DNA from 3 places in the Cobetia sp. 5-25-4-2 genome. Region 2 is predicted to be linked to each of the others. Evidence: predicted binding sites of a transcription regulator. Region 2 holds the regulator's gene; each other region holds the start of a gene.
What was found. Region 2 encodes FNR, which switches genes on or off when oxygen is low (the NO sensors DNR and NnrR bind a similar motif). Its sites were predicted from a motif close to TTGATNTANATCAA; they were not measured.

Region 1: a site for FNR is predicted at 4,599-4,612, ahead of clpB (ATP-dependent chaperone ClpB). Genes of this name have one in related genera too.
Region 3: a site for FNR is predicted at 4,260-4,273, ahead of adhP (alcohol dehydrogenase AdhP). Genes of this name have one in related genera too.

What each region holds. Positions count from the first base shown of each region.
Region 1 covers NZ_BLWK01000009.1:96,946-106,913, forward strand. Annotated here, with positions in the region: gene HXS65_RS15955 (NAD+ synthase) at 1-1,606, shown strand, start outside; gene HXS65_RS15960 (outer membrane protein assembly factor BamD) at 1,759-2,550, opposite strand; gene rluD (23S rRNA pseudouridine(1911/1915/1917) synthase RluD) at 2,657-3,610, shown strand; gene pgeF (peptidoglycan editing factor PgeF) at 3,650-4,429, shown strand; gene clpB (ATP-dependent chaperone ClpB) at 4,757-7,393, shown strand; gene HXS65_RS15980 (acetolactate synthase 3 large subunit) at 7,971-9,695, shown strand; gene ilvN (acetolactate synthase small subunit) at 9,695-9,968, shown strand, end outside.
Region 2 covers NZ_BLWK01000003.1:350,834-360,801, forward strand. Annotated here, with positions in the region: gene HXS65_RS09015 (NADPH-dependent 2,4-dienoyl-CoA reductase) at 1-683, opposite strand, end outside; gene HXS65_RS09020 (AraC family transcriptional regulator) at 1,002-2,117, shown strand; tRNA gene HXS65_RS09025 (tRNA-Asp) at 2,306-2,382, opposite strand; tRNA gene HXS65_RS09030 (tRNA-Val) at 2,387-2,463, opposite strand; tRNA gene HXS65_RS09035 (tRNA-Asp) at 2,514-2,590, opposite strand; tRNA gene HXS65_RS09040 (tRNA-Asp) at 2,631-2,707, opposite strand; tRNA gene HXS65_RS09045 (tRNA-Val) at 2,785-2,860, opposite strand; gene HXS65_RS09050 (alpha/beta family hydrolase) at 3,075-3,953, opposite strand; gene HXS65_RS09055 (cbb3-type cytochrome c oxidase subunit I) at 4,056-5,495, shown strand; gene HXS65_RS09060 (cbb3-type cytochrome c oxidase subunit II) at 5,492-6,151, shown strand; gene HXS65_RS09065 (hypothetical protein) at 6,148-6,426, shown strand; gene fnr (fumarate/nitrate reduction transcriptional regulator Fnr) at 6,783-7,532, shown strand; gene HXS65_RS09075 (fatty acid cis/trans isomerase) at 7,630-9,968, opposite strand, start outside.
Region 3 covers NZ_BLWK01000003.1:111,092-121,059, reverse strand. Annotated here, with positions in the region: gene HXS65_RS08095 (Nramp family divalent metal transporter) at 46-1,362, shown strand; gene HXS65_RS08090 (response regulator transcription factor) at 1,413-2,219, opposite strand; gene HXS65_RS08085 (aldehyde dehydrogenase family protein) at 2,639-4,159, shown strand; gene adhP (alcohol dehydrogenase AdhP) at 4,430-5,458, shown strand; gene HXS65_RS08075 (pyridoxamine 5'-phosphate oxidase family protein) at 5,666-6,157, opposite strand; gene HXS65_RS08070 (CreA family protein) at 6,349-6,840, opposite strand; gene HXS65_RS08065 (DOPA 4,5-dioxygenase family protein) at 6,914-7,255, opposite strand; gene HXS65_RS08060 (sulfite exporter TauE/SafE family protein) at 7,356-8,126, opposite strand; gene HXS65_RS08055 (succinylglutamate desuccinylase/aspartoacylase family protein) at 8,437-9,462, shown strand; gene HXS65_RS08050 (peptide MFS transporter) at 9,607-9,968, opposite strand, start outside.

The DNA of each region.
Region 1 (9,968 bases), on a different contig from region 2:
GCTCGACCCGCTGGTCGGTGATATCCCCGGCAATACCGAGCGTGCCATCGAAGCCGTCCGTGAAGCGAGTCTCGAGCACAAGGCCGACGTCGTCGTGCTGCCCGAGCTGTGTCTGACCGGCTACCCGCCGGAAGACCTGTTGCTGCGCGAATCCATGGAGGCACGACTCGACGAGGCGCGCGCGCGGATGGCCAGCAAGGTCGCGCGCGGCGTGATGGTCATCGTCGGCTACCCCGGCATGCGTGACGGCAAGCGCTACAATCTGGCCGGCGTGCTCAAGGATGGCGAGTGGATCGCCGAGTATGCCAAGCAGGCCTTGCCCAATTATCAGGTCTTCGATGAGCAGCGTTACTTCACGCCGGGCTCCGAGGCCTGCGTGGTGGAATGCCGCGGCGCCCGTCTGGGTATCGTCATCTGTGAAGACCTGTGGGATGGCGCGCCCGTTCGTCAGGCGCGGGATGCCGGCGCGGACATTCTCGTCAGCCTCAATGCCTCGCCCTATCATCTGGAGAAGCCGGCCGAGCGCAATCATCTGTTCGCTCAGCGGGCGGCCGAAGTGAAGTGTCCGCTGGTCTACGTCAATCAGATCGGTGGCCAGGACGAGCTGGTCTTCGATGGTGGCTCCGCCGCCATCGATGCCGAGGGCAATACCTGCGTGCAGGCACCCTGGTGGGATGTCGGCCTGATGCCGGTGCAGTTCCTCAAGGAGGAAGGCGGTAGCTGGGCGCCGCAGAGCGGCGAGATCGCCGAGCTGCTGTCACCGGAAGAGTCGCTCTACTGCGCACTGGTCACTGGCCTGCGTGACTACGTCAACAAGAGCGGCTTCAAGGGCGTGGTGCTGGGTCTCTCTGGTGGCATCGACTCCGGCCTGTCGCTGGCGATTGCCGTCGATGCGCTGGGCGCGGACCGCGTGCATGCGGTGATGATGCCGTACCACTACACCGCGGACATCTCCAGGGAAGACGCTGCCGAGCAGGCGACACTGCTGGGCGTGAATTACGAGGTGATGCCCATCGCCCCGATGGTCGAGGCGTTCACCGAGACATTGGCGGAGAGCTTTGCCGGCAGTGTGCGCGACACCACCGAGGAGAACCTGCAGTCACGCTGTCGTGGCGTGCTGCTGATGGCCATCTCCAACAAGAAGGGCCTGATGGTGCTGACCACTGGCAACAAGAGCGAGATGGCGGTGGGTTACGCCACGCTCTATGGCGACATGGTCGGTGGCTACAATGCGCTCAAGGACGTCTACAAGACCTGGGTATTCCGTCTCGCCAACTGGCGCAACACCATGGGCCCGGCGATTCCGGAGCGTGTCATCACGCGTCCGCCGTCCGCGGAGCTCGCCGAAGACCAGCTCGATAGCGACTCGCTGCCGGACTACGACACCCTGGATGCGATTCTCACCCATTACATCGAGGGTGACATGAGTGCCGAGGCGATCATCCGTGCCGGTTTCGAGGAAGAGGATGTCTATCGTGTGGTGCGTCTCGTCGACCGCTGTGAGTACAAGCGCCGTCAGGCACCGGTTGGCGTGCGTGTCACGCCGCGTGGCTTCGGGCGTGACCGTCGCTACCCGATCGTCAATGGCTGGGCGGCCGGCGACTGAGGCAACTCATGTCCGGTGTCAGGGATTGCGGATTCTTTGCGCAAGCCGCTGAAAGCGCCTGAGTCCGACGATTCTGGCCATGCTGACAGCACGAAAAAAGCCCGTGATCGGTGATCACGGGCTTTTCGATGGTGAGGCGGGAAGCCTGATCGTCAGACGGTCAGGTCATCCGCCTTCACGTAGCGCGGCTCGAAGGTACGGCCATCCAGACGCTTGTTGTCCGGATCATTCTGGATCAGCACCTTGAGCGTCTCGCTGGCGCGGTCGCGCAGACCGAGGCCCAGATAGCCTTCGACCATCACGGCCAGCGCATCGCGAGTGGCAGGAGTGTTAGGGTAGTGCTCGATCACCCACTCGCCACGCTTCACGGCGGCCAGATAGGCCTGCTTGCGCAGATAGAAATCCGCTGTCTGCAGCTCGCCACGCGCGAGTACGTTGCGCAGATAGATGATGCGCTGACGCGAATCTGCGGCGTAGGTGCTGTTGGGGAAGCGGCGCACCAGCTCGCCGAAGTCGACGTAGGCGTCCCGCGTCGCACCGAGATCCCGCTTGGAGATGTCGATCAGGTCCAGCGATTCCAGGCTGAAGCGCCCTGCACTATAGGCTGCCAGTCCACGCATGTAGTAGGCATAATCGACCTGCGGGTGGTCCGGGTGCAGCCGAATGAAGCGGCTGGCCGCCGCGCGTGCGGCTTCCCAGTTGTCCACCTGGTAGTAGGCGTAGATCAGCTCCAGCTGCGACTGTTCGGCATAGCTGCCGAACGGGAAGCGAGTATCCAGTGCTTCAAGTTGTTGCACGGCGGAGTTGAAGCGGCTGGTATCCAGGGAAACCTGAGCCTGACGGTACAGCTCCTGCTCCTGAAGATCCGGTGCCGGCTCGTTGGACGCACAGCCGACCAGCAAGGTGCTGGCCAGGGCGAAGGCAGTCAAGGGAAGGGCGCGCATCGGTTTCCTCATCTCGGGCAATCCATGGCGGGCATGCTAGAATCCGCCGATCCGCACTCACTATAAAGCAAAGGCCCTTTCCTGCGAAACGGCCTCAGAGAGCAATATGGCAGACACCATCAACCGCGAAGAGCGGATCCCGGAGGCGATGATTGGCATGCGCCTTGATCAGGCCTGCGCCGAGATCTTCTCCGACTATTCCCGCGAGCGCCTCAAGCACTGGATCAAGACCGGTGCCTTGACCCTCGACGGTGCCGCTGTCAAACCCCGCGAGAAGGTCTATGGCGGTGAACGTCTGGCCCTGACCGCCGAGCTTGAAGAAGAAGTCAGTCATGGCCCCGAGGACATCGAGCTCGAGATCGTCTTCGAGGATGACGACGTGCTGGTCATCAACAAGGAGCACGGCATGGTCGTGCACCCGGGGGCCGGCAATCCGGATGGCACGCTGCTCAATGCCATCCTGCACCATTGTCCGGGCAATGCCATGCTGCCGCGTGCCGGGATCGTGCATCGTCTCGACAAGGACACCAGTGGCCTGATGGTGGTCGCCAAGTCGCTGACCGCCCAGGCGGACCTGGTCGAGCAGCTGCAGGCGCGTACCGTGTCTCGCGAGTACGATGCCGTCGTGACCGGTGTGCTGACGGCGGGCGGTACCGTGGATGCGCCCATCGGGCGTCACCCCAAGGATCGCAAGCGTCAGGCCGTGACCCATAGCGGCAAGATGGCGATCACGCATTTTCGCGTGGTGGAGCGCTTCCGGGGGCATACCCATATCCGCTGCAAGCTGGAAACCGGGCGTACCCACCAGATCCGTGTGCACATGGCGCACCAGCGCTATCCACTGATCGGGGACCCGGTCTACGGAGGCCGTCTGAAGCTTCCGCCGGGGGCCAGTGACCCGCTCAAGGAGCTGCTGCGTCAGTTCCCGCGTCAGGCGCTGCATGCCCGTCGCCTCGCCTTCATCCACCCGATCTCGGGCAAGGAAGTCGAATTCCGCGCCGAGATGCCGGGTGACATGCTGGTCTTGATCGACTATCTCAAGGAAGACATCGCCCGCTGAGGGGCTCGGTTCGCGTATCCCATCGCGCCAGGAGAGGTTATGCACGACGACAGTCTACGCCCGACCCTGATTCTGCCGGACTGGCCAGCACCCAGTCCGGTGCAGGCCTTCGTGACCACGCGTGAGAGCGGCCCGAGTCAGGGTCCATACGCTGGCTTCAATCCGGCGCGGCATGTCGGGGATGATCCGGCGATGGTCGCGCGGGTGCGTGACCTGCTCGCGGCGGAGGTCGATGATGGTCGTCCGCTGGCGTGGCTGGATCAGGTGCATGGGACTCAGGTGGTGGATGCCTTTGACGTCTGTCACGCCGATGAGCGCCATGAGGCGGTGCCACCACGTGCTGACGCCTGCATCAGTACCGGTACGGGGCAGGCCTGCGTGGTGATGACGGCGGACTGCCTGCCGGTGCTGTTCTGTGATCGTCAGGGGACGCGGGTCGGGGTGGCGCATGCGGGCTGGCGTGGCCTGGTGGAAGGTGTGCTGGAAGCCACTGTCGCTCGTCTTGGAGATGACCCGGGCGAGCTGATGGCCTGGCTGGGCCCGGCGATCTCCAATGCCCAGTTCGAGGTCGGCCCCGAGGTGCGTGACGCCTTTATCGCGGATCTCCCCGAGGCCGACGACGCCTTCGAATCCAGCCCCTATCGGCTGGGCCACTACATGGGCGACCTCTACAAGCTGGCTCGCCTGCGGCTGGAGCGTGCGGGGGTCGGTCATGTCAGTGGCGGACACTTCTGCACCGCCTCGGAATCGCGCTTCTACTCCCATCGCCGTGATGATGGCGTGACGGGGCGAATGGCCACGGTGATCTGGTTACGCTGATAGCATGAAGTGGAGACCTGGCCGCCGCGATGCACCGACGCTCGGCAAGCCGAAAGACAAAAGCGCCCCGTTGACCTGATCACTCAGGTTGGCGGGGCGCTTTTCCGTGTCGAGCGGAAGCCCCTGGCGACATCTTCAGGCGCTGAGGGCCAACCTGCTGCAGGGGAACCTGATCTGGATCATGCTTCGCGGACAACATGCTGCGTTGCCGCAAATCACGCCTTGAAAGCGACCCCCCAGCCCCCCATCTCTAGGGTTAGATACGAAATGTTACAGGCGAAGCTCCTGAGAAGAGGAGTACCGCCATGACTCTCAGGAGAAGGCACCATGCGCATCGACAAACTCACCAGCAAGCTGCAGAACGCGCTTGCGGATGCCCAGTCGCTCGCCGTCGGGCGAGGCCACAATGAAATCCATCCCCAGCACCTGCTGCTGGCCCTGCTGGAGGACCGCGATGGCGGTCTCAAGGCGTTGGTCAACAAGGCGGGCGGTGATGCCACCAGCTTGATGAGCGGGCTCAAGCGTCAACTGGATGACCTGCCCACCGTGTCCCAGTTCGACGGCAATGTCGCGCCTTCCCAAGCGCTCGGCAAGCTTCTGAATCTGGCCGACCGCGAAGCCCAGAAACGCGGCGATCAATACATCGCTTCCGAGCTCGCGCTGCTGGCCGCGCTGGAGCTGGGCGGTGATCTTGGCAAGTTGTTCACCTCCTCGGGCATCAAGAAGCCCGCCCTGACCTCCGCCATCGATGCACTGCGCGGTGGCGAGGCGGTGGGAGATGCCGACGCCGAGAACAATCGCGAGGCACTCAACAAGTACACGATGGACCTCACCCAGCGTGCGCGCGACGGCAAGCTCGACCCGGTGATCGGGCGTGACGAGGAGATTCGTCGCACGATTCAAGTCCTTCAGCGTCGCACCAAGAACAACCCGGTGCTGATCGGTGAGCCCGGTGTCGGCAAGACCGCCATCGTCGAGGGGCTGGCCAGCCGTATCGTCAATGGCGAGGTGCCGGAAGGCCTCAAGAACAAGCGTGTGCTGTCTCTCGACATGGGCTCGCTGCTGGCGGGGGCCAAGTTCCGCGGTGAGTTCGAGGAGCGCCTCAAGTCCGTCCTCAAGGAGCTGTCGCAGGAAGAAGGCCAGGTCATCCTGTTCATCGATGAGCTGCACACCATGGTCGGCGCGGGCAAGGCCGAGGGCGCGATGGATGCCGGCAACATGCTCAAGCCGGCGCTGGCGCGTGGCGAGCTGCACTGTGTCGGTGCCACCACGCTTGACGAGTATCGCCAGTACATCGAGAAGGATGCCGCGCTGGAGCGTCGTTTCCAGAAGGTGCAGGTGGATCAGCCCAGCGAGGAGGACACCATCGCCATCCTGCGTGGCTTGAAGGAACGCTACGAGGTGCACCATGGGGTGGATATCACTGACAGTGCGATCATTGCGGCCGCGCGCCTCTCATCGCGCTACATCACGGACCGTCAGCTGCCGGACAAGGCGATCGACCTGATCGATGAAGCCGCGTCACGCATCCGCATGGAGCTGGACTCCAAGCCGGAAGAGATGGACCGTCTCGACCGCCGTCTGATCCAGCTCAAGATGGAGCGTGAAGCCCTCAAGAAGGAGACCGACGAAGCGGCACTCAAGCGTCTCGGCGCGCTTGAGGACCAGATCGCGGAGCTGGAACGCGAATACGCCGATCTCGATGAGGTCTGGAAGGCCGAGAAGGCCAGTATCCAGGGGGCAGCGCAGTTCAAGTCCGAACTGGAACAGGCGCGCATCGATCTGGAACAGGCGCGGCGTGCCGGCGACCTCAGCCGCATGTCGGAACTGCAGTACGGCGTGATTCCGGGGCTCGAGAAGCAGATCAGCGAAGCCGGCGAAGGCGAGGCGGATACCTCCGCCCACGTGCTGCTGCGCTCCAATGTCACCGAGGAGGAGATTGCCGAGGTCGTCTCGCGCTGGACCGGCATTCCGGTCTCCAAGATGCTCGAAGGCGAGCGCGACAAGCTACTGCGCATGGAAGAGGCGCTGCACGAGAAGGTGATCGGTCAGGACGAGGCGGTGATCGCGGTGGCCAATGCGGTGCGTCGCTCACGCGCCGGGCTGTCGGACCCGAATCGTCCCAATGGCTCCTTCCTGTTCCTCGGCCCGACCGGGGTCGGCAAGACGGAGCTCTGCAAGTCGCTGGCCAGCTTCCTGTTCGATACCGAAGAGGCGATGGTGCGCATCGACATGTCCGAGTTCATGGAGAAGCACTCGGTGGCTCGTCTGATCGGCGCGCCTCCCGGCTATGTCGGCTATGAAGAGGGTGGCTATCTGACCGAGGCCGTGCGTCGCAAGCCGTACTCCGTGCTGTTGCTCGATGAGGTCGAGAAGGCGCATCCGGATGTCTTCAACATCCTGCTGCAGGTATTGGAAGATGGCCGCCTGACCGATGGGCAGGGGCGTACCGTCGACTTCCGCAATACCGTGATCGTGATGACCTCGAATCTGGGGTCCGAGATGATCCAGCGCATGAGCGGTCTCAATGGCGAGCTGGCGGACGAGGAAGACACGCAAGAGAGTGTCGATCGCAAGGCGGCCTTCCAGTACGACGACATGAAGACGGCGGTGATGGAAGTCGTGGGCAATCACTTCCGGCCGGAGCTGATCAACCGCATCGATGAAGTGGTGGTCTTCCACGCGTTGGGGCAGGCGCAGATCGCCTCCATCGCCGGCATTCAGCTCGAGCGGCTCAAGGCGCGGCTGGCCGAACGTGATCTCGGCTTCGAGATCACCGATGCCGCGATGGCCTTGCTGGCCAAGGCAGGTTTCGATCCGGTCTATGGTGCCCGTCCTCTCAAGCGCGCCATCCAGAGCCGCATCGAGAACCCGCTGGCCCAGGCGCTGCTGGGCGGCGACTTCGCGCCCGGAGACGTGATCCGTGTCGGCGAAGAGGGCGGGGAGCTGACCTTCACGCGCTGAATCGCGCGCCCGTGAGTGACGCCCCACCGTGACGGAAGTCTGTCTTCCGCTTGCGGTGGGGCGTTTTCGTGTCTGTCGTCTGGGCGCAAAATGACAACCCGGTGGCAGGGATGCTGAAAATCACGAGGCAGAAAATTGCGAATTAAATGCCATCTGTGAGGTTTTACGCACGCATATGGCCGGATTTTCCGTTATCGGTGTGGCATTTGGCGTAGGCGGCGCACACTGGCGTAAGGTTGAGTTGACAGCCCCTTGCGGCTGTTGGACTCTTGACCATTCCTGATTGCGGGCGTGGCCATTCGGGCGACCCTCGAAGCGCCACGTGAAGGACAGACGCTGAGTCGCTGTCCGCCTGTCGAAGGATATGCCGATCAGGGTACGCCAACCGTACCGATCGGCCATCAGCCCCGACCGCATCCAACCGATGCGACAAGAGTGCAGGCCCTAACCGGGCCGCAGACGCCAGGGTTTGGCATCAGGTGCCGCAACTGTTGCGGTAGCGACATTCAGGTCGCACTCGATCCGGCTTGCGTATTGCTGCCGGACGCACTCGAGACCTCCAGGGGAGAACAACCAAGTGGAATTGCTTTCCGGCGCTGACATGATCGCCCGCGCGCTGCATGACGAGGGCGTGGAGTATATATACGGCTATCCCGGTGGAGCGGCGCTGCACATCTATGACGCCCTGTTCCGTCAGGACAAGGTCCAGCACATTCTGGTCCGCCACGAACAGGCTGCTACCCACGCAGCCGATGGCTACGCACGCGCTTCCGGCAAGCCCGGAGTCGTGCTGGTCACCTCAGGCCCCGGCGCGACCAATGCCGTGACCGGTATCGCCACGGCCTACATGGACTCGATTCCCATGGTCGTGCTGTGTGGCCAGGTCGCCAGTCACCTGATCGGTGAAGACGCCTTCCAGGAAACCGACATCGTCGGTGTGACTCGCCCGATCGTGAAGCACAGCTTCTCGATCAAGCACCCGAGCGAGATTCCGGAAGTCATCAAGAAGGCCTTCTATCTGGCCTCCAGCGGACGCCCGGGGCCGGTCGTCATCGACATCCCGAAGGACATGACCGCCCCGACCGAGCGTTACGAGTACAGCTACCCCAAGAAGGTACGCATGCGCTCCTACAGCCCGGTCACCCGTGGCCACAGCGGCCAGATCAAGAAGGCCGTCGAGCTGATGCTCAAGGCCCGCCGCCCGCTGTTCTTCACCGGCGGTGGCGTGGTCTCCGGTCGTGCCAGCGAAGCGCTGACCGACCTGGTGCGCCGTCTGAACTTCCCGATCACCACCTCGTTGATGGGCATTGGTGCCTATCCGCAGGGCGATCGCCAGTGTCTGGGTTGGCCCGGCATGCACGGCTCCTATGAGTCGAACAATGCCATGCACCACACCGATCTGATCATCTGCATCGGTGCGCGCTTCGATGACCGCGTGACCAACAACACCTCGAAGTTCTGCCCGACGGCCAAGATCATCCACGTCGACATCGACCCGAGCTCGGTCTCCAAGACCGTGCGCGCCGATGTGCCGATCGTCGGTCCGGCCGATGCCGTGATCAACGAGATGATCAGCCTCGTGCAGGGGCGTGAGCTGGCCAACCCCGATGCACTGGAGGCCTGGTGGACCCAGATCGATGGCTGGCGTGCCGAGCGTGAAGGCAAGCTGTATGAGCCGTCTGCCCCGGGCGAGCCGCTCAAGCCGCAGCAGGTGGTGGAAGCCGTGCACCGCGCGACGCGTGGCGAAGCCTTCGTCGCCACCGATGTCGGTCAGCACCAGATGTTCGCCGCCCAGTACTACAAGTTCCAGCGCCCCAACCGCTGGATCACCTCCGGTGGTCTGGGCACCATGGGCTTCGGCTTCCCGGCGGCCATGGGGATCAAGATGTCCTACCCGGATGACGATGTGGTGCTGTTCACCGGGGAAGGCAGCTTCCAGATGATGATGCAGGAGTTCTCGACCTGTAAGCAGTACGGGATCGGGGTCAAGATCATCAACCTCAACAACCAGTCGCTGGGCATGGTGCGTCAGTGGCAGGACCTGAACTACAAGTCCCGTCACTCGCATTCCTATATGGAGTCGCTGCCTGACTTCGTGCAGCTGGCGGGCGCCTATGGCTTCCGTGCCATCAAGGTGCATACGGTGGAGGAGCTCGAGCCTGCGCTGGAAGAAGCCTTCCGCAACAAGGACGAGCTGGTGTTCCTCGACATCTATGTCGACCCGCGTGAACACGTCTATCCGATGCAGGTGCCTCTCGGCTCCATGCGTGACATGCTGCTTACGAAGACGGAGCGGACCTGATGCGCCATATCATCTCCATTCTGATGGAAAACGAACCGGGCGCGCTGTCACGGGTCGTCGGCCTGTTTTCACAGCGCAATTTCAACATCGAGACCCTCAACGTGGCCCCGACCGAGGACGCGACCCTGTCACGTCTGACCGTCACCACGGTCGGCGAAGATCGCGTCATCGAGCAGATCACCAAGCACCTCAACAAGCTGGTGGATGTGGTCAAGCTGGTGGATCTCACCGAGGGCAGCCACATCGAGCGCGAGCTGATGCTGGTCAAGGTCA
Region 2 (9,968 bases):
GTGCTGCCCTCATCGACAAGATCCAGCATCGACAGCCGATAGATGATCAGGAAATCCTCACCCAGCGCCGCGCGGATGCCCGCGACGATCTCCACCGCCAGACGGATGCGATTCTCGAAGCTGCCACCGTATTCATCCTCACGCTGGTTGGTCCGTCGACAGATGAACTGGTTGATGAAGTAACCTTCGGACCCCATCACCTCGACACCGTCATAGCCCGCTTCGCATGCCAAGGCGGCACAGCGTACATAATCCGCGATCTGGCCTTTCACTTCCTCGGTGCTCAGCGCCCGCGGCATGAAGGGGTTGATCGGGGCCTGAATGGCAGATGGCGCGACCTGATCCGGAGAATAGGCATAGCGACCGGCATGCAGGATCTGCAGGCATATCCGCCCGTCCTCGGCATGCACGGCATCGGTCACTTCACGATGACGCTGCGCCTCCTGCGAGGTGGTCAGCTTGGCCGCGCCCTGCATGACCGCGCCCTCCGGGTTCGGGGCGATCCCTCCCGTGACGATCAGGGCGACACCATGACGGGCACGCTCACGATAGAAGGCCGCCAGGCGCGTGAAGCCATTGGGAGCTTCCTCGAGCCCGGTATGCATCGACCCCATCAGCACGCGATTCTTCAGCGTGATGTGTCCCAGCTTCAGCGGACGGAAGATATTCGGATAGGCAGTCATGGCGCTTGCTCCTTGCCGTCGCACTGGCGTGGCCGTCAACCGGACCCCGGGACACCAGCACGCGGAACTTATCAGGTCGTCATTGTCATCTTGTCGCCTTGCGCTACTCGTGCACGTTGGCGGTAGACACGTCAGGGCGACGCACACCCAAGGCAAACAGTCGTATGAATCTCGATACGCTCAGTGTAGTGCATCATCGCTTGCACTCAATGCGCCTGGAGGACACATTGATACCCTTGCAGGACATGCCCTGCGCAATATCCGGCCGACGGCAAGCCTCGCGCTTGTCTCCCCGACCTCTCGACACGAGCCAGCCCCATGCAATTAGGAGAAGTCTCGGTCAGCCTGGCGCACCTCGTCGCACGTGCCCTGGACGCGTGCAACGTGCACGCCGAGCCCATCATGCAGCCCTACACGGGCTGGCCACTGCCGGACGACGGAGATGCCCGGATCGGCATCGCTCGCTACATGCGTCTGGGCCATGCCGCCATCACTGCCAGCGGTGATGAACTGTTCGGCCTGGAGATGGCCGCTCAGATTCGCCCGGGAGACTTTCTGCTCCCCGGACTTGCGTGTGCCTGCGCCCCCACTCTGGCGGCAGGGCTGACGCTGCTGTGCGAGGCTGAGGCACTTTACAGCGACAACAGTCGTGGCCATGGCCATTTCGAGCGCCAGGCCACCGGCGGCTGGCTGAACTTCTACTCCCTCGCTCCCTACAATGCCTACAACCGCTTCGTGGTCGACAGCGTGCTGGGAGGCTGGTGGCATCTGGCTCGCCAGCTGAGTGGCGATGCCTTGAGCGATGCATCGCTCGAGATCGATTACACGATCCCCCGCTCGCCGGAGGACAGCTCTCCGCTCACCCCCTCACCAGACGATATGCATGAGCAGACGGAGAAGCGCTGGCGCTGGCGATATGCCCGACGCCTGGGCCTGCCTGCGAGCCAGTTGCACTTCGCGACAGGGCGCAATCGGCTGTGGCTTCCAGACAGAGTATTGAACGCCCCTACCGTGCAGGCAGCACCGGTCGCCTTTGCCCAGCTTCGTCAACAGATCACGGAGCGACTGGAGAGCCGTCAGGGCCCTCATGACACGCTGTCACGCACACGACGTGCCATTGCCATGCGGCTTTCGGGGCGCGCACCCGGACGCGACGAGATCGCAGCGGCCCTCAATCTGCACCCGCGTACCCTGGCCAGACGACTCGCCGCCGAAGGCTGGCACTACGAGGGGCTGCTGGATGACACGCGCCGCGCACTGGCCGAGCGTTATCTGCGTGACACCCATCTAAGCCTGAAGGAAATCAGCTGGGTACTGGGATTTGCCGGTCCGGAAAGCTTCCAGCACGCCTGCAAGCGTTGGCACGCCAAACCACCGGGCGCATGGCGCAGACAGCACCGCGCCTCCAGCCGAACGGGTAGCTCACGGACCTGAAACACGAAGAAACGTCGAACGGGGGACGAGGGGACGTCCAAAAGGAAGGCAACAGCGAGGAAGGCAACAGCGAGGAAGGCAACAGCGAGGAAGGCAACAGCGAGGAAGGCAACAACGAGCATCTTGCTGGCCAGAAACGCGAAAACCCGAGCACGAGGGCTCGGGTTTCACGAATTCTGTAGATCGAGTGGCGGACTGGACGGGACTCGAACCCGCGACCTCCGGCGTGACAGGCCGGCATTCTAACCAACTGAACTACCAGTCCACATTGGTGGGTGATACTGGATTCGAACCAGTGACCCCAAGCATGTGAAGCTTGTGCTCTAACCAACTGAGCTAATCACCCAACACAGACGATCCTTGCTGCAAGCAGCGGTGATATCGCGTCATTCTGAATGGCGGACTGGACGGGACTCGAACCCGCGACCTCCGGCGTGACAGGCCGGCATTCTAACCAACTGAACTACCAGTCCATTCAAAACAACTCAACATCGGGCGCATGACAAACGGTAGTGGCGGACTGGACGGGACTCGAACCCGCGACCTCCGGCGTGACAGGCCGGCATTCTAACCAACTGAACTACCAGTCCACTGCAACGTTTGCTTCTGCTGACGAACCAGGCCATTTAATCAAGTAACGCTTTGATAAGCAATAACTTTTTTCAAATGGTGGGTGGTACTGGGTTCGAACCAGTGACCCCCAGCTTGTAAGGCTGGTGCTCTACCAACTGAGCTAACCACCCCTGTCTCGTTGGCGCTGCATTCTACGGAATCCGCCCCATGAGTCAATACTTTTTTTACAGGAAGTTTCAGAATACTCCTCGACAGGGTCTTGATAAGACTGGATTTTCCCAGCGCCACTCACCTGTAGCCCAGCAACCATCAGCATTGTGTCAGCATTCTGACATCAGGATGCCACGAGGGAGAAAATTCGTGTCGCTCATGGATTGACACCCATCAGCGCAATGCAGGGTGTGCAAGGATCGCTGCCACCGCTGAGCGAATCAGTCCCTCACGCGTCTTGCCGCTCGCCTTGCGAGGCTTGAAATCATGTTCGCCATCCTCCAGCCAATGCAGGCTGATGGTGCATGGCAATCCGTAACCTTCGACTTCCTCGCGATGACCAAAGGGATCTCGCGTGCCCTGACAGATCACGCCCGGGGCATCAATGGCCGCCAGATGCTCGGTTCGCAGCGTGTCCGGTTTGCCGGTCGGGTGAAAGGGATAGCCCAGCGCATACCAGCCCAGGGGCGACATTCGACGTGGGCCTGATGAGGGGGCTGGCATGCCTCGCCCCTCCAGCCCCTGCATCACATGCGAGGCCACGCGACTCCCCATGGACTTGCCACCAAGCAATACCAGGCATGTCGCCAGAGACGCCCTGGCGGCAAGACTGGCGGCCAGCGCCTCATGCCAGCGCGTCATTTCCTCGATCAGCCCGGGCAGCCGCGGCGGCGGACGACGGCGTGCCTCGCAGCGCATCTTGACGAGGTAGGCGAAGTCGAATCCCAGCCATGCCGCCCCCTGGTGTGCACAGGCCTTGCCGAACCGCTGATGGAAATCGGTCTCGCGTCCGGCGCCCGCCCCATGGGCATGCAGCAGAATCACCTGCCGAGGGCTGCCATGAATCTCCAGCGGACCGAACGAGGCCACCCAGCCTCGCCAGGGACCGCGCGCCGCCAACGCCTCCTCTGACAGCTCCAGACGCTTTTCCAGCTCATCGGCGATGGCGTCAAAGGAAGCGACCTTGAAACCTTCCTCGGCGTAGGGGGTGGGGACGGCCGCCACATTGGACGCATCCCGATCTTCGTCCGATGATGAAGTGACAAGAGACACTCAGTGTCCTCCCTGGTAGCTGAAATGAATGCTGAATCGTCTCGTGAGTCGTGCTCTCTTCAGGAGAGCACATCGCTGTTCACTGCATGATGAGGTCATGACATGGGCACAGCACCTGATGGAGCAGGCGCCTCTCACGAGGTGATTCGCCAATTTGGCACGACGGCCATTCTTTCAGGCGCCGTCAGTCTATTGCTGGCGGTATGGCTGACCGCCGTGCAGTTGTGGCCAACCCTGGCCCCGCCCATCGCCTGGCTGAGCCATGGCCGTCTCGCCATTGTGCAACAGCATCTGCTGCTCTTCGGCCTCGGCGGCTCGGCATTGATTGCCAGCCTGTATTCACTGGTCAATCATGACACGCAAGCCCGGCCAGGCCAGCGGCGTCTCCAGCGGTTCACGCTGCAGGCCTGGCAGACGATTCTCGTGCTTGGCAGCATATCGATTGCCGCGGGCTTCGCGTCGGGGCATGGCCAATCCGAATATCCCTGGCCACTCAACCTGTTGATGCTGGCAGTGTGGATCGCGGTCGCGTGGCTCTTCCATGTCAACTGGAAGGCAGGACCGACAGCGCGCCTGCCCGTGGCTGGCTGGTGCTTCATTGGCTGTCTGGTGATGATACTGATGCAGCATACCCTGCTGTCACTGGCGGTGCCCCTGGGCCCGCTGACATCGTTACCCATGTTCTCAGGCAGTCTGGACGCGCTGCTGCAGAGCTGGCAGAAGGGAATGCTGCCCGGCGGCATGCTGGCACTGGGCTTCATTGCCATGGCGTATCAGGCACTCTCGGGACTGACCCGCCAGCCCCTTCACTCTCACCGTCTGGCCATCATCAGCTTCTGGCTGCTGGTATTGCTGCTGCCCTGGAGCGGCGCGGTGCTGCTGCATGCCAGTGCCCTGCCCCAGTGGAGCCAGGCGCTGGGAATGGCGATGGGGCTCCTGCTGCTGGCGCCGGGACTGGCCATTCCTCTCAACGGCCTGCTGACCCTCAAGGCGGACTGGCCCTCCCTGCGCCATCATCCTCAGACCTGCCTGCTCGGCGCAGCCCTGCTCTTTCTGGCCATCAGCGTGATGGAGCATGTGGCACTGTCCATCGCCCCGCTCAACGACATGACCTTCAGCGCCGCCGGCAGCCTCTCGCCGGCCGGCACACTGGGCGTCATCGGTCTGGTCAGCGTGCTCATGCTCTACCGTCTGCGGCTGCCTGAAGCACCCTCGGCGCTGATCATGACCCACGCCTGGCTGGCCATCGCCGGCACGTTGCTCTGCATCGCTGCCAGCTGGACCACCACCCTGCTGCAGGGCAGCCTGTGGCATGCCGTAGACGCAGAGGGACAACCGCTGCACTCCCTCGCCGACGTCCTGGCGGTGGCTCGCCCGCCGATGCTGATGACGCTGGCGGGGCTGAGTTGCTGGGCACTCGGCCTGCTGCTGATGGCAGCATATCTCCTGCGCGCCTCCCGCCGACCCATCACGCGCCCCTCTACCCAGCGCGCTCATCACCACATCGGGCATTCACACGCTCGGGGGAGGACACCGGCATGAGACACGTACTGCTCGAACGGCATCCGGGCCTGATGGCCGCGCTCTGCGTGATGGCGGCAAGTGTCGGCGCGCTGGCCCAGTTGCTGCCTCTGGGGTTTCAGGAGGCAGGGCAAGAAGTGACACCGCTGGATGCGCTGGCGCTGGAGGGACAGCGCCTTTACCTGCGGGAAGGCTGCCAACAATGCCATACCCGAATGGTGCGGGATCTGCCGGGAGACCAGGCACGCCATGCAAGCCGGGACGCCGCCTCCCGCCACCTCATGGAGCGACCGGCCCTGTGGGGCAACGCTCGTCATGGCCCTGACCTGAGCCGCCTCCCGGCGGAACATGATGAGGCCTGGCAACGCCTGCACCTGTACTCGCCGCGCCACAAGGTGGCGGATTCCAGCATGCCGGCCTACCCCTGGCTGTTCGAGCACGCCCTGAGCGGCGAGGGTGTCGCCGAGCGAATGCGGGCCCTGCAGGCGCTTGGCGTGCCCTACCGAGACGACGAGATCCTCGCGGCGCCCGCCCGGGTACGCGGCAAGGCCGAGGCGACCGCTCTGCTGGCCTATCTTCAACAGACGGATCCCCCTCGGCACTCATCCGCGACAATACCCGACCCGACAGGGGAGACACTCGCCACACTGACACTGACGACAGGAGCTGCACCATGAACCTGCTGGCAAACGTCGATCTGCCACTGTTCTGGCAGGCATGGATCAGCATGCTCACGCTGGGCAGCCTGGCCTTCTGCACGCTGTTGCTTGTCGGGCTTCGCTCGCGCAGCACCTCACCCGATGATGACCTGCAGGGAGATGGGCCAGGCGACGAACACCGCATTGACGGCACCCCTCAGCCGGACAGGCCGCTGCCGCTGGTCTGGAGTCTGCTGTTTCTGCTCACACTGCTGGTCAGCATGGGGCAGATCGTCATGTCCTTGAGTGGATGATGTCACCTGGCTCTCCCGAGTCGGATGAGGCAGGGCGTCGCAACCTGCCCCTTCGGGAGGTTCTGCGTCTAGAGTCATGCAGGACATCACGACACAATCAGAATTATCTAATATAATGCGCGCGATTCACGGAGCACTTCACATCCCGCCCCACAGGACGGGAACCCGTTCTGGGAAGTGCGCCTGACAGGTATCATTGACGGACAGCACCGACAGGCAGCAGCGACTCAGTCCATGAGGATGCTGCCTCTCCGTACAGGACCATGGAATCGCCCTGTACCAGGTGTCGCACCCGGACACCCCCACCCGAAACCCGCTCCCCACGAGTTTCGGCGTAATGCCCCAGGAGAGTCACCATGACGGCCCAGACAACGGCATCCCATCGATTGCGTGCGCATGAAGCACGCTGTCAGACCTGCTCGCTCAGCTCACTGTGTCTGCCGCTGGCACTGAACATGGAAGCCATCGACCAGTTCGACTCCATCATTCGGCGCCGCGCGCCGCTCAGAAAGGGCGAGGTTCTCTTCACCCAGGGCGAGCCCTTCGACTGCGTCTTCACGGTGCGCTCGGGCAGCCTGAAACAGATCAACACCGAGAACAGTGGCACGGAGCAGCTCACCGGTTTCTTCCTGCCCAGCGAGCTGGCTGGACTGGATGCCATCGACAGCAATGCCTACCCCGGCAGCGCCGTTGCACTCGAGACCACGACCGTGTGCGAGATTCCCTTCGATCGCCTCGATGCGCTTTCCGCCCAACTGCCGGAACTGCGCACCCAGCTGTTCAAGAGCCTGAGCAAGGAGCTGCATGAGGATCGTCGGATGATGATGCTGCTGTCGCGCAAGACGGCAGATGAGCGCCTGGCCAGCTTCCTGGTCAACCTCTCTCAGCGCTTCCGTCGCCGCGGCTATTCGCCATACAGTTTCCGTCTTTCCATGTCCCGCGCCGACATCGGCAATTATCTGGGACTGGCCGTGGAAACCATCAGCCGTATCCTGACGCGTTTCCAGGCTCAGGGGCTGGTGGATATCCAGGCCCGCGAGGTCCATATCCTACACCTGGATGGCCTGATCGAGCTGGCAGAAGGAGAGTGTCAGGGCGGTCGCTGACCCCCGTGATGCCATCTCTCTCACCACGAAGGCCCGCCACATCCTCATGTGGCGGGCCTTCGTGTTTTCCAGACAGCGCCAGGCGGCTCGGAGACGCTCAGCGATTCTGCAGACGGTTGTAATCCAGCAACCCGGCCTCGACGGGACGATCCGCATAATTGGCACGCAGCACGCTGTCCGAGAACTGCCAGAAGCGTGGGTCGGTGCGCCGCACTCCGATATCGGCCATCAGCTGTCGATAGTCCGCCTCATCCTTGAGCACGGCGACCCGCCGTGCCAATCCCTGCAGCGACTCGGGTGTCAGATGCCAGAAGGCATTCGGATAATCCCCGGCCACGCCGCGCAGCACATCCAGCGTATCGCGCTCAGGACGCCGATTGGCTTCCTCGTCGAACAGACTGGTGATGTTGGCATGAGCCGAGTTGCGCAGCACGCTGAACAACTGTGGGTGCTCGCTTCCCTCCCGTTCCAGCGCAATGATGGTGACTTCCGGCAGCAGGCTGGCCGCCAGACCACTCACCTCGCTCAAGGCCTTCAATTCGCGGCGCACGGCATCATCCTCCAGCGTCTCCAGGCTACGCTCGTGGACAAGTTCCGGCGCCAGGCGCTCGCGCAGGCGGCGCATCAGCCCAATGCGCGCCTTCTCCGGTGAGGAAAGCTCTCCCGGTGTCCAGACGATATCGCTCGGGGCATCAAACTGGGGCGGCTTCTTGAACAGCAGCTTTTCCAGCCCAGAATCCACATCCTGATACCAGCCGTCATGCACTGCCTGACGCTCGCCGGCAGGCAGAAGCGCCAGCAGGTTGTTCTCGCCTTCCATGCGCAGGAAGTCCATGTACAGGCGCGTGGTCAGCTGGTGGCCGAGGTTGCCATAGACATCGAAGCCGGCCACCAGCAGGTAATGGATGCGCTCAAGCATCGGGTAATCGATCACCCAGGCCGTCTTGGGCACATTGCCGACCAGCCCTTTCATCACGGCGGCATTGTCGAAGTGACGATAGACCGTCAGGGCGGCATTGGGGTTGTGATCGCCACCCTCGCCGCCTTGCCAGCCGCTGCCGTCCCACAACAGCTGCATGTCCAGACGCAGATTGCCGTCCTCGTAGGCCTGCATCATCAGCTTTTGCTTGGCCTGCAGATAGGCCTGCTGCTTGCGCTCGAACTTGATCCACGAGGAGATGGGCAATGCATTGCTGCTCTGCTCGGCAGGCAGGCTGAGATTCTCGCCCTCCCGTGCCAGGGTGCGCTCGACCTGCGGCAGGCTGAACAGTGATGGATCGGTGAAACTGACCCAGAAGTGGTCATTGATGACGTCCACGGCCACCTGGCCACGACAGACCGGCCCCTTGATGAAGCCCATGATGGTGTTCTGCGATTCATCCAGCATGAAGCGGTAACGTGACTCGGCAGGGATCGCCTCGAACGTCAGGAAGGGATTGGACGCCGTCTTGAGGTCATAGCCAGGCAGGTCATCCACCGTATAGTCCGGCGCGAGGAACAGCGACTGCCAGCGTTCCAGGCGCGCGTCACTCAGCGAATAGGGCAGATGATTCTTGGCCAGGATCGTCGAGCGCTCCTGCCATAGACGGTAATAGACGCGAGGACGCCCGGCCTCGTCATGCGGCATGACGTCACGACCATCTCCGGGATAGGCGGCGTAGGGAGCGTCATAGGGGCGGCGCGAGGAGATACGCTGGATGGGCTCGCCGGGCGGCGTACTGGAGCGCACCAGCGAGAAGAAGATCGGCCGGCCATTGGCCCCCTTCGCTTCCGGGAAATACAGGTGGGTCAGAAAGAGATGCTCGTAGATGTAGCGACTCATCAGCCGCTGCTTGAGGCTGTCACCATTGAGGAAGGCTTCCACCTGCTGAATCCGTGGCACCAGGGCCTCAGACACCGGGCGCACCTCGGTCATCGGCGAGCCCTGCGCCAACCAGTTGACCAGCGTACGGTGCTCCTCATCACTGATCTGCGGCAGCGCATACGGCATGCCCCAGTCCGGGTGATCTTCCGCGAAGGCATCATAGCGCTCGATGGGCGCGCACACCTGACTGCGATTGAGCGACAGATCGAAGCGGTCTTCCGGCAGCAGGCCTTCCTCCGTCACCGGCAGGGGTTGCTTGCGCTTCTGGCTCAGCGAGCGGAACAGCACACTGCCTTCCAGATTGGCGAGCGCCGAGTCGTTGCGCTCGTTGAGCACCGGCGAGAAGTTCATGTCACGCCATTCAGCGGTGCTGTCGGCATCCTCGAACAGACGCGTCAGATTGGCCGCCAGCAAGCGGGTGCCGTCATAGACAGGAGCGGGATTGATACCGCGGTCGATCCCGGCCGCCGAGGACATCTTGAGCTGGCACGGGGCGTCATAGCAGCCATGACAGACCACGCAGCGGGTCTCGATCACCGGCTTGACCTCGTCCTCCCACTGCCGGCCAGCCG
Region 3 (9,968 bases), 240 kb from region 2:
TCGCGGGCCATTGATCTGGCAGGTTTCCCTCCCATGCTGAATATCATGTCCGATAAATCCGTACGTCATGCCGCCAGCATGTCGCTGGGCAGTGAAGGTGAAGCCTCTGCTGCCGGCGGTGTGCGCACTGCATCCCCTCTGTCCCTTGCGGGACGCCTGCGTCGCGCGCTGCCGTTTCTCGGCCCGGCGATGATCGCCGCCGTCGCCTACATCGACCCCGGCAACTTCGCGACCAACATCGAGGCCGGCTCCCGCTATGGCTATACCCTGCTGTGGGTGGTGCTGTGGGCCAACCTGATGGCGATGTTGATCCAGACCCTGTCCGCCCGGCTGGGGCTGGCCACCGGCAAGAATCTGGCGGAAGTCATCCGTGAACGCTTCCCGCGCCCGGTGGTCTGGGCCTTTTGGGTGCAGGCGGAGATCGTCGCCATCGCGACCGATCTGGCCGAATTCCTGGGGGCGGCGCTGGCCTTCAATCTGCTCTTCGGGCTCAGCATGCTGGAAGGGGCGCTGTTGACCGGTGCCATCACCTACGCGGTGCTGGTGATGCAGCGCTACGGCTTCCGCATGATGGAGATGATCATCGGGGCGATGATCCTGGCGGTGTCGGCGGGATTCCTGCTCGAGATCATCCTCAGTCGTCCGCCGGTGGAACCGATCATCTACGGCCTGCTGACACCAGGTTTCCCGGATAGCCATGCCATCTTCCTGGCGGCCGGTATCCTGGGCGCCACCGTGATGCCCCACGTCATCTACCTGCATTCCGCGCTGTCCCAGAATCGCATTCGGGTGCGTGACAGCGGTCAGCGCCGTCGCGTGATGGGCTACTACCGTCTCGATGTGATCATCGGCATGGCGCTGGCGGGGCTGATCAACATGGCGATGCTGGTGCTGGCCGCCAAGGTCTTCCATGGCAATGGCGAGACCGGCGTGGCTTCCATCACCGAGAGCTACAAGCTGCTGTCGCCGCTGATGGGCCAGAATGCCGCGAGCCTGATCTTCGGCTTCACGCTGCTGCTGGCGGGGCTGTCCTCGTCCATCGTCGGCACCCTGTCCGGGCAGGTGGTGATGCAGGGCTTCGTCAACTTCCGCATTCCGCTGTGGCTGCGCCGCGTGATCACCATGGCACCGGCCATCGCCATCATCCTGATGGGGCTGCCGGAGCAGCAGGTGCTGGTCGCAAGCCAGGTGGTACTCAGCTTCGGGATTCCCTTCGCGCTGGTGCCGCTGCTGATGTTCACCGCCAATCGCCGCCTGATGGGGGACCTGGTCAATCGTCACTGGGTGACGGCCATCGGCATGCTGGTGGCAGCGGTCATCATCCTGCTCAATGGCTATGTGCTGGTCGGGGAGCTGATGTAGGGCGAGTCACTCTGTCCCGACACCTGATGGGCAACGCCCCGGTTCGCGCCTCATTCGTGAGCGTTGGACCGGGGCGTTTCGCGTCGTGGGGCGGCAGAGGCCTCACTCGGGCCTGACACGGCAGGCAGGGCGTGGCTGGCCAGCAGGATCGCCTGCACCCTGCTGGCGACCCCCAGCTTGTGCAGGATGGCGGAGACATGCGACTTGACGGTGGTCTCCGCCACGCTCAGCTGCCAGGCGATCATCTTGTTGGACTCGCCCAGCACCATGCGTTCCAGCACGCCGCGCTGCTTGGTGGTGAGGGTCTGCCAGCGCCGCGCAAATTCAGCATCGCTGAGGCTCGGCGCCAGTTGGGGCGCTGGCGGTGGCACTGGTACCGATGATGCTGGTGCCGATGATGCAGATGCAGATGATGCTGAGAGCGGCGCTGGACGCGGCGCAGCGCGCATCAACTGGGCAGGCACGTAGACCTCCCCGGCCAGCATGCGTGCGAGGGCATCGCGCAGGGTCTGCGCCGAACTCGACTTGGACAGATACCCCACCGCACCGAGCGCCAATGCCTCGAGTACCGTCTCGCGCGCCTCGTGGGCGGAGAGAATCGCCACCGGCAGCCAGTCTGCCTCCTCGCGCAAGCGCGTCAGGCCTTCCAGGCCGTGGCTGTCGGGCAGGTCGAGATCCAGCAACAGCAGGTCGAGGCTATCGGCATGCGCGTCGATGAGGCTGAGCGTCTCCGCGAGACTGGCGGCCTGCAGCAGCTCGTAGGGCGGTGCCGGGGCGTCAGCGACGCTCAGACTCAGGGTACGACTGATGGCATCACGGAACAGCGGATGATCATCCGCGATCAACAGACGGTACATGGAGGCTCCTGGCCGGTGGCGGGCGATATCCTGATCAAGGCTTTTCTGATCATGACCTTGCTGATAGTAGCTACCCTGAGCATAACGTCATGGCGTGGTGTCGTGCCTTGCGGCCTTCGCGGTATGGCGGCGTTCGTTTCTCCTCGCTTTTCTCCTCCCAAGGGATGAGACGGTCTCCGCCCATGGGGGCATGTCGCGATTGGCGTCGGTGGTCAAGACTGTGAGAGTCGCCTGATCAAGAGGCTCTTGATAGAGCGGGCAGCGAGTCAGCGCCAACGGCGCCACTGCAGAAGGGCCAACACAGGCGTTTCGCTGACACGACAACGACTTTTCAGCAACGACAACGACTGCGCAGCAACGACAACAACAGGTCGTCGATCACGAGCGCCACTCGTGAATCCGACCCACAGGAGTTCGCCATGATCTACGCCTCCCCGGGCAGCGCCGACGCGCTGGTCACGTTCAAGGACACCTACGGCAATTACATCGGCGGGCGTTTCGTCGAGCCGGTGAAGGGGGAATATTTCGACAATGTCAGCCCGGTGACGGGCGAGGTGTTCTGCCGTATCCCGCGCTCGAGTGCGGAAGATATCGATCTCGCGCTGGACGCCGCCCACAAGGCAGCTCCCGCCTGGGGCAAGACCTCGGTGCAGGAGCGCTCCAACATCCTGCTCAGGATCGCGGATCGCATCGAGCAGAATCTCGAGATGCTGGCGGTCGCCGAGACCTGGGACAACGGCAAGGCGGTGCGCGAGACGCTGAACGCTGATATCCCGCTGGCAGCGGATCATTTCCGCTACTTCGCCGGTTGCCTGCGCTCCCAGGAGGGCACCGCGGCGGACATCGATGCCAATACCGTCTCCTATCACTTCCACGAGCCGCTGGGGGTGGTGGGGCAGATCATCCCGTGGAACTTCCCGATCCTGATGGCGGCCTGGAAGCTCGGCCCGGCGCTGGCGGCGGGCAACTGCGTGGTGCTCAAGCCGGCGGAACAGACCCCGGCCTCGATCCTGGTGCTGGCGGAACTGATCAATGACCTGCTGCCGGCAGGGGTGCTCAACATCGTCAACGGCTATGGCGCCGAGGCCGGACAGGCACTGGCGACCAGCAAGCGCATCGCCAAGATCGCCTTCACCGGTTCCACCCCCGTGGGCTCGCACATCCTCAAGTGCGCCGCGGAGACCATCATTCCCTCCACGGTGGAGCTGGGCGGCAAGTCCCCCAACATCTACTTCGCCGACATCATGAATGCCGAGCCCGAGTTCATCGACAAGGCTGCCGAAGGGCTGGTGCTGGCGTTCTTCAATCAGGGCGAGGTGTGCACCTGCCCGTCACGCGCTCTGATCCAGGAAAGCATCTACGACGACTTCATGGCCCGTGTGATGGAGCGCGTGAAGACCATCAAGCGCGGCAATCCGCTGGATACCGACGTGCAGGTTGGCGCACAGGCCTCCCGCGAGCAGTTCGACAAGATCATGTCCTATATGGATATCGCCCGTGAGGAGGGGGCCGAGGTGCTCACCGGCGGCAGCAGCGAGCAGCTGGAGAACGAGCTGGCCAACGGCTATTACATCCAGCCGACCCTGCTGAAGGGCCACAACGCGATGCGTGTCTTCCAGGAGGAGATCTTCGGGCCGGTGGTCGCCGTCACCACCTTCCGCGACGAGGCCGAGGCGCTGGCCATCGCCAATGACACCGAATTCGGTCTCGGCGCCGGTGTCTGGAGTCGCGACATGAACGTCGCCTTCCGCATGGGGCGCGGTATCCAGGCCGGTCGCGTGTGGACCAACTGCTATCACCAGTATCCCGCCCATGCCGCCTTCGGTGGCTACAAGAAATCCGGTGTCGGTCGCGAGACCCACAAGATGGCACTGGAACACTACCAGCAGACCAAGAACCTGCTGGTCAGCTACGACATCAATCCACTCGGCTTCTTCTAGGCCTGACCGTCAGCGCCACCGAGGCTAGTGGCGCTGAATCCACCTCCCGCGATGCCTCCTCGAGGAATTCCTCTCGATGCCCGCGCCAGATCCGACTTGCTTGATCTGGCGCAGGGCAGGGAGCACCGCGTCTGGTTTCAATGAAGAGGCAGGTCCGGGGCGTGCGCGAACACTAGCCCTCGCTCACGACCGGACGGGATCGCACTCTCCGCCTGATCTCTGGCTCGCCTTTCCAAGGTTCGTCTTTCGACAATGAATGAGGAGTCCATCATGGATAACAGCATGAAAGCCGCCGTGGTACGTGAATTCGGTGCACCGCTGGTGATCGAGGAAGTCGCGGTACCGCGACCGGGGCGTGGCGAGATTCTGGTCGAGGTCGCCGCCTCCGGGGTCTGTCACACCGACCTGCACGCCGCGCATGGCGACTGGCCGGTGAAGCCCAACCCACCGTTCATCCCGGGACATGAGGGAGTGGGGACCATCGCGGCGGTGGGCGAGGGTGTGACCCACGTCAAGGAAGGCGACCGGGTCGGGGTGCCCTGGCTCTACTCGGCCTGTGGCCATTGCGAGCATTGTCTGGGTGGCTGGGAGACGCTGTGCGAGAGCCAGCAGAACACCGGCTATTCGGTGAATGGCGGCTTTGCCCAGTACACGCTGGCGGATGCCGGCTACGTGGGGCGTCTGCCGGACAGCGTGGGCTTCGTGGAGATCGCGCCGGTGCTGTGCGCCGGGGTCACGGTCTACAAGGGGCTCAAGATGACCGACACTCGCCCCGGTCAGTGGGTGGTGATCTCGGGGATCGGCGGGTTGGGTCACATGGCGGTGCAGTACGCCCGCGCCATGGGCCTGAACGTGGCGGCGGTGGATGTCGATGATGCCAAGCTGGATCTGGCCCGCCGTCTGGGGGCCACCGTGACCGTGAATGCCATGAAGGAAGATCCGGCAGCCGTCATCAGGCGTGAGATCGGCGGCGCGCACGGCGCACTGGTGACGGCGGTGTCGCCCAAGGCCTTCGATCAGGCCCAGAACATGCTGCGCCGTGGCGGTACCCTGGTGCTCAACGGCCTGCCGCCGGGTGACTTCCCGCTGCCGATCTTCTCTACGGTGCTCAACGGCATCACGGTGCGTGGCTCCATCGTCGGTACGCGTCAGGACCTGCAGGAGGCGCTGGACTTCGCCGCGGAAGGCAGGGTCGCCGCCACCGTGCAGACCGGCAGGCTCGAGGATATCAATGACATCTTCGGGCGCATGATCGACGGCAAGATCGAAGGGCGCATCGTGCTCGACATGAAGTCTTGAGGCGTTCACTGTCCTGAGCTTGAACCCTCTCCACCGACGACAGGTCTGCAGGAATCGGCAGGACTCGGCAGGATTCGGCAGGCGGCAGGAGACCAGACACGACAACGCCAGCCCTCGGGCTGGCGTTGTCGTGTCTGGCATGGCCGTGTGCGTCAACTCTTACGCGGGCACTTCAAAGAGCTCTCCATGACGAGCTCGGGCTTCTGCTCATACCGTGCCGAATTTCTCGTTCTCACCCATGTCCGGGGTGTGGTCCTTGTCGAGGTTGGCGCGCGCAATCTCATAGAGTTGATACGCCTTGCTCTCCTTGGCCTTCCAGTGTTCACCGGATTGCACCTTGACCTCCAGCAGAGTGACATCGGGGTCATCCTTGCCTTCCGGGAACCAGGCGGCCACGAACGGATTCCAGAACTTGTCGATCAGGCCCTGATCGCGGTGCAGATTGGCATGACCGCTCAGCGACACATAGACGCCATCATCCTGATCGGAAAAGCTCAGGCAGACCTCGCTGTCCTTCTTTGCTTCAAACACCTTCTCGGCACTGGCTCGCGTGAAGAACCACAGGGTGCCGTCGTAGTCATCCTGCACCAGATGCATCGGGCGGGCATGTGGCATGCCGTCACCCTGCGTCACCAACATGCCGACCTTCACATCCTTGATCAGCTTCCAGATCTTCTGCTTGTGCTCCGGGCTCGACATCGTGTGTCACTCCTTTGCCTCATGCGAATGAAAATCCGACTGGCTAGCCGTTGATCAAGACCTTGGAGCGACACCCCATAACTTCAAGGGATGATGGTGAAGCTTTCGCTTGATGAGTCAGCGCATGATGAATCAGGGCTTGATGAGTCAGGGCTTGATGAGTCAGGGCTTGATTCAGGCGCCGAGTCGGCTCACTGCGCTGCCGGTGCCTGCCAGGCCTCGCTGCCCCATAGCGGCACGCTGCTCAGCGCATGCTTGAAGCTGCCGCTGGTTTCCTTGGTGCTGTAGGCGATGTAGAGCAGGCTCTGGGAGTCACGGTCCAGAATACGGCGGATCTTGAGGCTCTTGAGCAGCACGCTCTTGGACTTGCGATAGACCTCCTCGCCACTCTTGGAGGTGTCGATGTCGGCGAGCATCGCCGGGGTGATCGGGCCGGTCTGGCGGCAGGCGATGCTCATGTCGGAGGGGTCGGAGAAATCGAGATTCGCCTCGATGTTGCTCAGGTGACAGGTCACGCCCGGCACCTTCGGGTCGATCAGGCTCTCGATCTTGATGTCCTTGGTGGTGAACAGGCCCAGCGAGACATCCCCGACCTCATTGTCGTCACAGCCGGCCAGCAGCAGGCCAGAGGCGATCACGCCCAGCAGGGCGGCACGAGGGGATAGGCGGCGCAGTCGAGTCATGGGGTCATCCTTGAGTCAGTGGGTAAGGCGAAGGCGGCAAGGCGATGATAGCGTGTCGGGCGACCTCCGAGCCTCACTCATCGCCGAAGACGTGCAGATTCAGCGGGTGGGAGCTGCCCAGCCACATCACGCCCTGGGTGTGATCAAAGAGATCATCACCGGTGCCGGCGTGCACGAAGATGTCCAGCGTGCCGCGATTGAGCGCCAGCCACGGGATGATGCGCCCGAAGTCTTCGGGAGCGAAGGACAGCTGACAGCTCCACAGCGGGTGCGGGCCTACCGGCTGCTCATGAAAGCGACCGACGCGCAGGGGAAAGTGCTGCTCGGCCTGGGCCGCCAGCTCGCGAGCGGCGGCCAGACTCTGCTCATCGGTGTAGTAGAGATGTGCGTGGTAGTAGTGGATCTGCGGTGTCATGGCGTTGCCCCGGTCATTCTCGAATGTCTGTCTGAAAGCGTTACCCAGAAGGTCATGCTGGCTGGCGGCAGAGGTCGCCAGGCGTGATGGCGCGCGGACATCAGCCCCAGGCCTTGTAGATCAGCTGTACGCCGACCAGTGCCATCGCGAGGATGATCAGGCGGAAGAACAGCCTCTCGTTGACGCGGGATTGCAGCCACAGGCCGCTCCTGACACCTGCCCAGGCCACCGGCACCAGCAGCAGCGAGGTGGACAGACTGGTGAGGTTGACCTCGCCCAGCGCCACGTAGGGGCCCAGCTTCATCAGATTCATGCCTGCGAAGATGATCACCGTGGTGGCGATGAAGGTCTCCTTGGGATGCTGACGCGGAATCATGTACAGGTTGTAGGGCGGGGCGCCGGCGTGGGCGAAGAAACTGGTGAAGCCGGCCGTGGCACCGGCAGGAATGGCCAGCCAGCGCGGCAGCGGATTCCTCGCGGTGGGCTTGAACAGCATGTAGGCGGCGAACAGCAGCGAGATGACGCCCAGCAAGCCACGAATCATGTTCTCGTTCAGCTCATCGAACAGCACCACGCCCACCGCGATGCCGATGGCGGCGCTGGGCAGGATGATGCGCACCTCCGACCACAGCTGCTTGCCCCACCAGGCGCGAGCGCTGAGAAAGTCCATCACGATCAACAGCGGCAGCAGGATGCCGGCCGCTTCCAGCGGACCGATGGCGAGCGCCATCAGCGGCACGGAAAGCGAGCCGAACCCGCCGGCGAAGCCGCCCTTGGAGATGCCGGTCAGGTAGGTCGAGAAGACGATCACGCTCCAGGCCAGGGCGGAGTAATCGGGCAGGGTCAGCAGAGAGTCGAGAAGATCGGTCACGGGCAGCTCTTGTCAGTGGCAGTCAGGACGAGGCCGAGGCGTGTCATTCTCGCCATGTCGCTCCCGTCATATCGTGCTCGCCATGTCGTGGTCAGGTGTCGTCACGCCGTCGGCGTCATGCCATTGTTGAACAATTCCGTCCGGTCTTCATCCCGACACGCTGCAATGAAGTCTTTCCCTTGACGCACCAATGCGCTAAAAGGCGCATGTCGCACAGTGTTTTCTTTCGAGACACTGGGCGAGCAGCCTGATCTGACAGGAGCTGTCACGACGCCTGTCGCTCGTTGGTCGAACAATCTCTGAGGTGGCGATGTCACGCGCTCCATTTGAAATCAGCGGTACCCGCATCGCGCCGGGAACGCGGGCCCAGGTCGATGTGCCTGTCGCCAAGCTCTACACCCACGCGCCGTTGCATATCCCCGTCGAGGTGGTGCATGGCCGTCAGCCCGGCCCGGTGCTGCTGGTGTGTGGTGCCATCCATGGCGACGAGATCAACGGTGTCGAGATCGTGCGTCGCCTGCTCAAGAGTTCCAGCCTCGCGCGGCTGCGCGGCACCTTGATCGCGGTGCCCATCGTCAACGTCTTCGGCTTCGTGCAGCACACGCGCTACCTGCCGGACCGCCGTGACCTCAACCGCTGCTTCCCGGGCAGCGAGAGCGGTTCGCTGGGCTCGCGGGTGGCGGCGCTGTTCCGTGAGCAGATCGCCGACCAGGCCACCCACATCATCGACCTGCACACCGGCGCGATTCATCGCACCAACCTGCCGCAGATTCGCGCCACCATGAGCGGCAGCGACGCCACGCGCCAGATGGCGGATGCCTTCGGTGCACCGGTACTGCTGAACGCCGAGCTGCGTGAAGGCAGCCTGCGCGCCTATGCCAGTGGCCGTGGCGTGCCGGTCATCACCTATGAGGCCGGCGAGGCGCTGCGCTTCGATGAGTGGGCGATTCGTCCGGGTGTCAGCGGCGTGAAGCGCGTGATGCGCTCCATCGGCATGCTGGCCAAGGACCGCGACCGCAAGCCCAGCTCCCGCGCGGTGGAAATGTCCAACGGCTCCAGCTGGGCGCGCGCCTCCATCGATGGCATCGTCCAGAGCCGCGTGGGCCTGGGAGACCGCGTCGAGAAGCATCAGGTGCTGGGCATCGTCGCCGACCCCTTCGGCAACAGCGAAAGCGAGGTGCTGTCGCCCGCGGATGGCATCATCATCGGCATGGCCAATCTGCCGCTGGCCAACGAGGGCGAGGCGCTCTATCACGTGGCGCGCTTCCATGCGATCGACGATGCCGAGAGCGCCGTCGACAACTTCCAGCAGCTGTTCGTGCCGGACTCTATCTAGGCGGTTTGTTTCACTTCAGGCCACTTTATGGCCCTGTTGCTGGTAGTGACAACGCAAACGCCCCGCTCAATGAGCGGGGCGTTTGCGTTGTTGCAGCAGCCTGTCGTGTCGTCGTCGGTAGTGAAGATGACGACGACTGCGAGATCAGCCGTGGCTGGTCTGGGTCTCGAGCGGGCCGTCATGACGCGATTCCGCGCCGTGCATCCAGTCGACCAGCTTGCCGGCGAACACCAGCAACAGCAGGCCGCCGAGCACGCCGGTGATGGCGATGCCACCGAACACGCTCATGGCGCCGGCTTCGCCGACCAGCGAGCCGATCATCCCGGCCAGGTAGTTGGCCAGTGCCACGAAGGCGAACCAGGCGCCCATCATCAGCGCGCCCATGCGAACCGGCGACAGCTTGGTGACCATCGACAGCCCCACCGGCGACAGGCACAGTTCGCCCAGGGTGTGGAAGAAGAAGGCGCCGACCAGCCACATCATCGAGGCGCTGCCCGCGGCTTTCT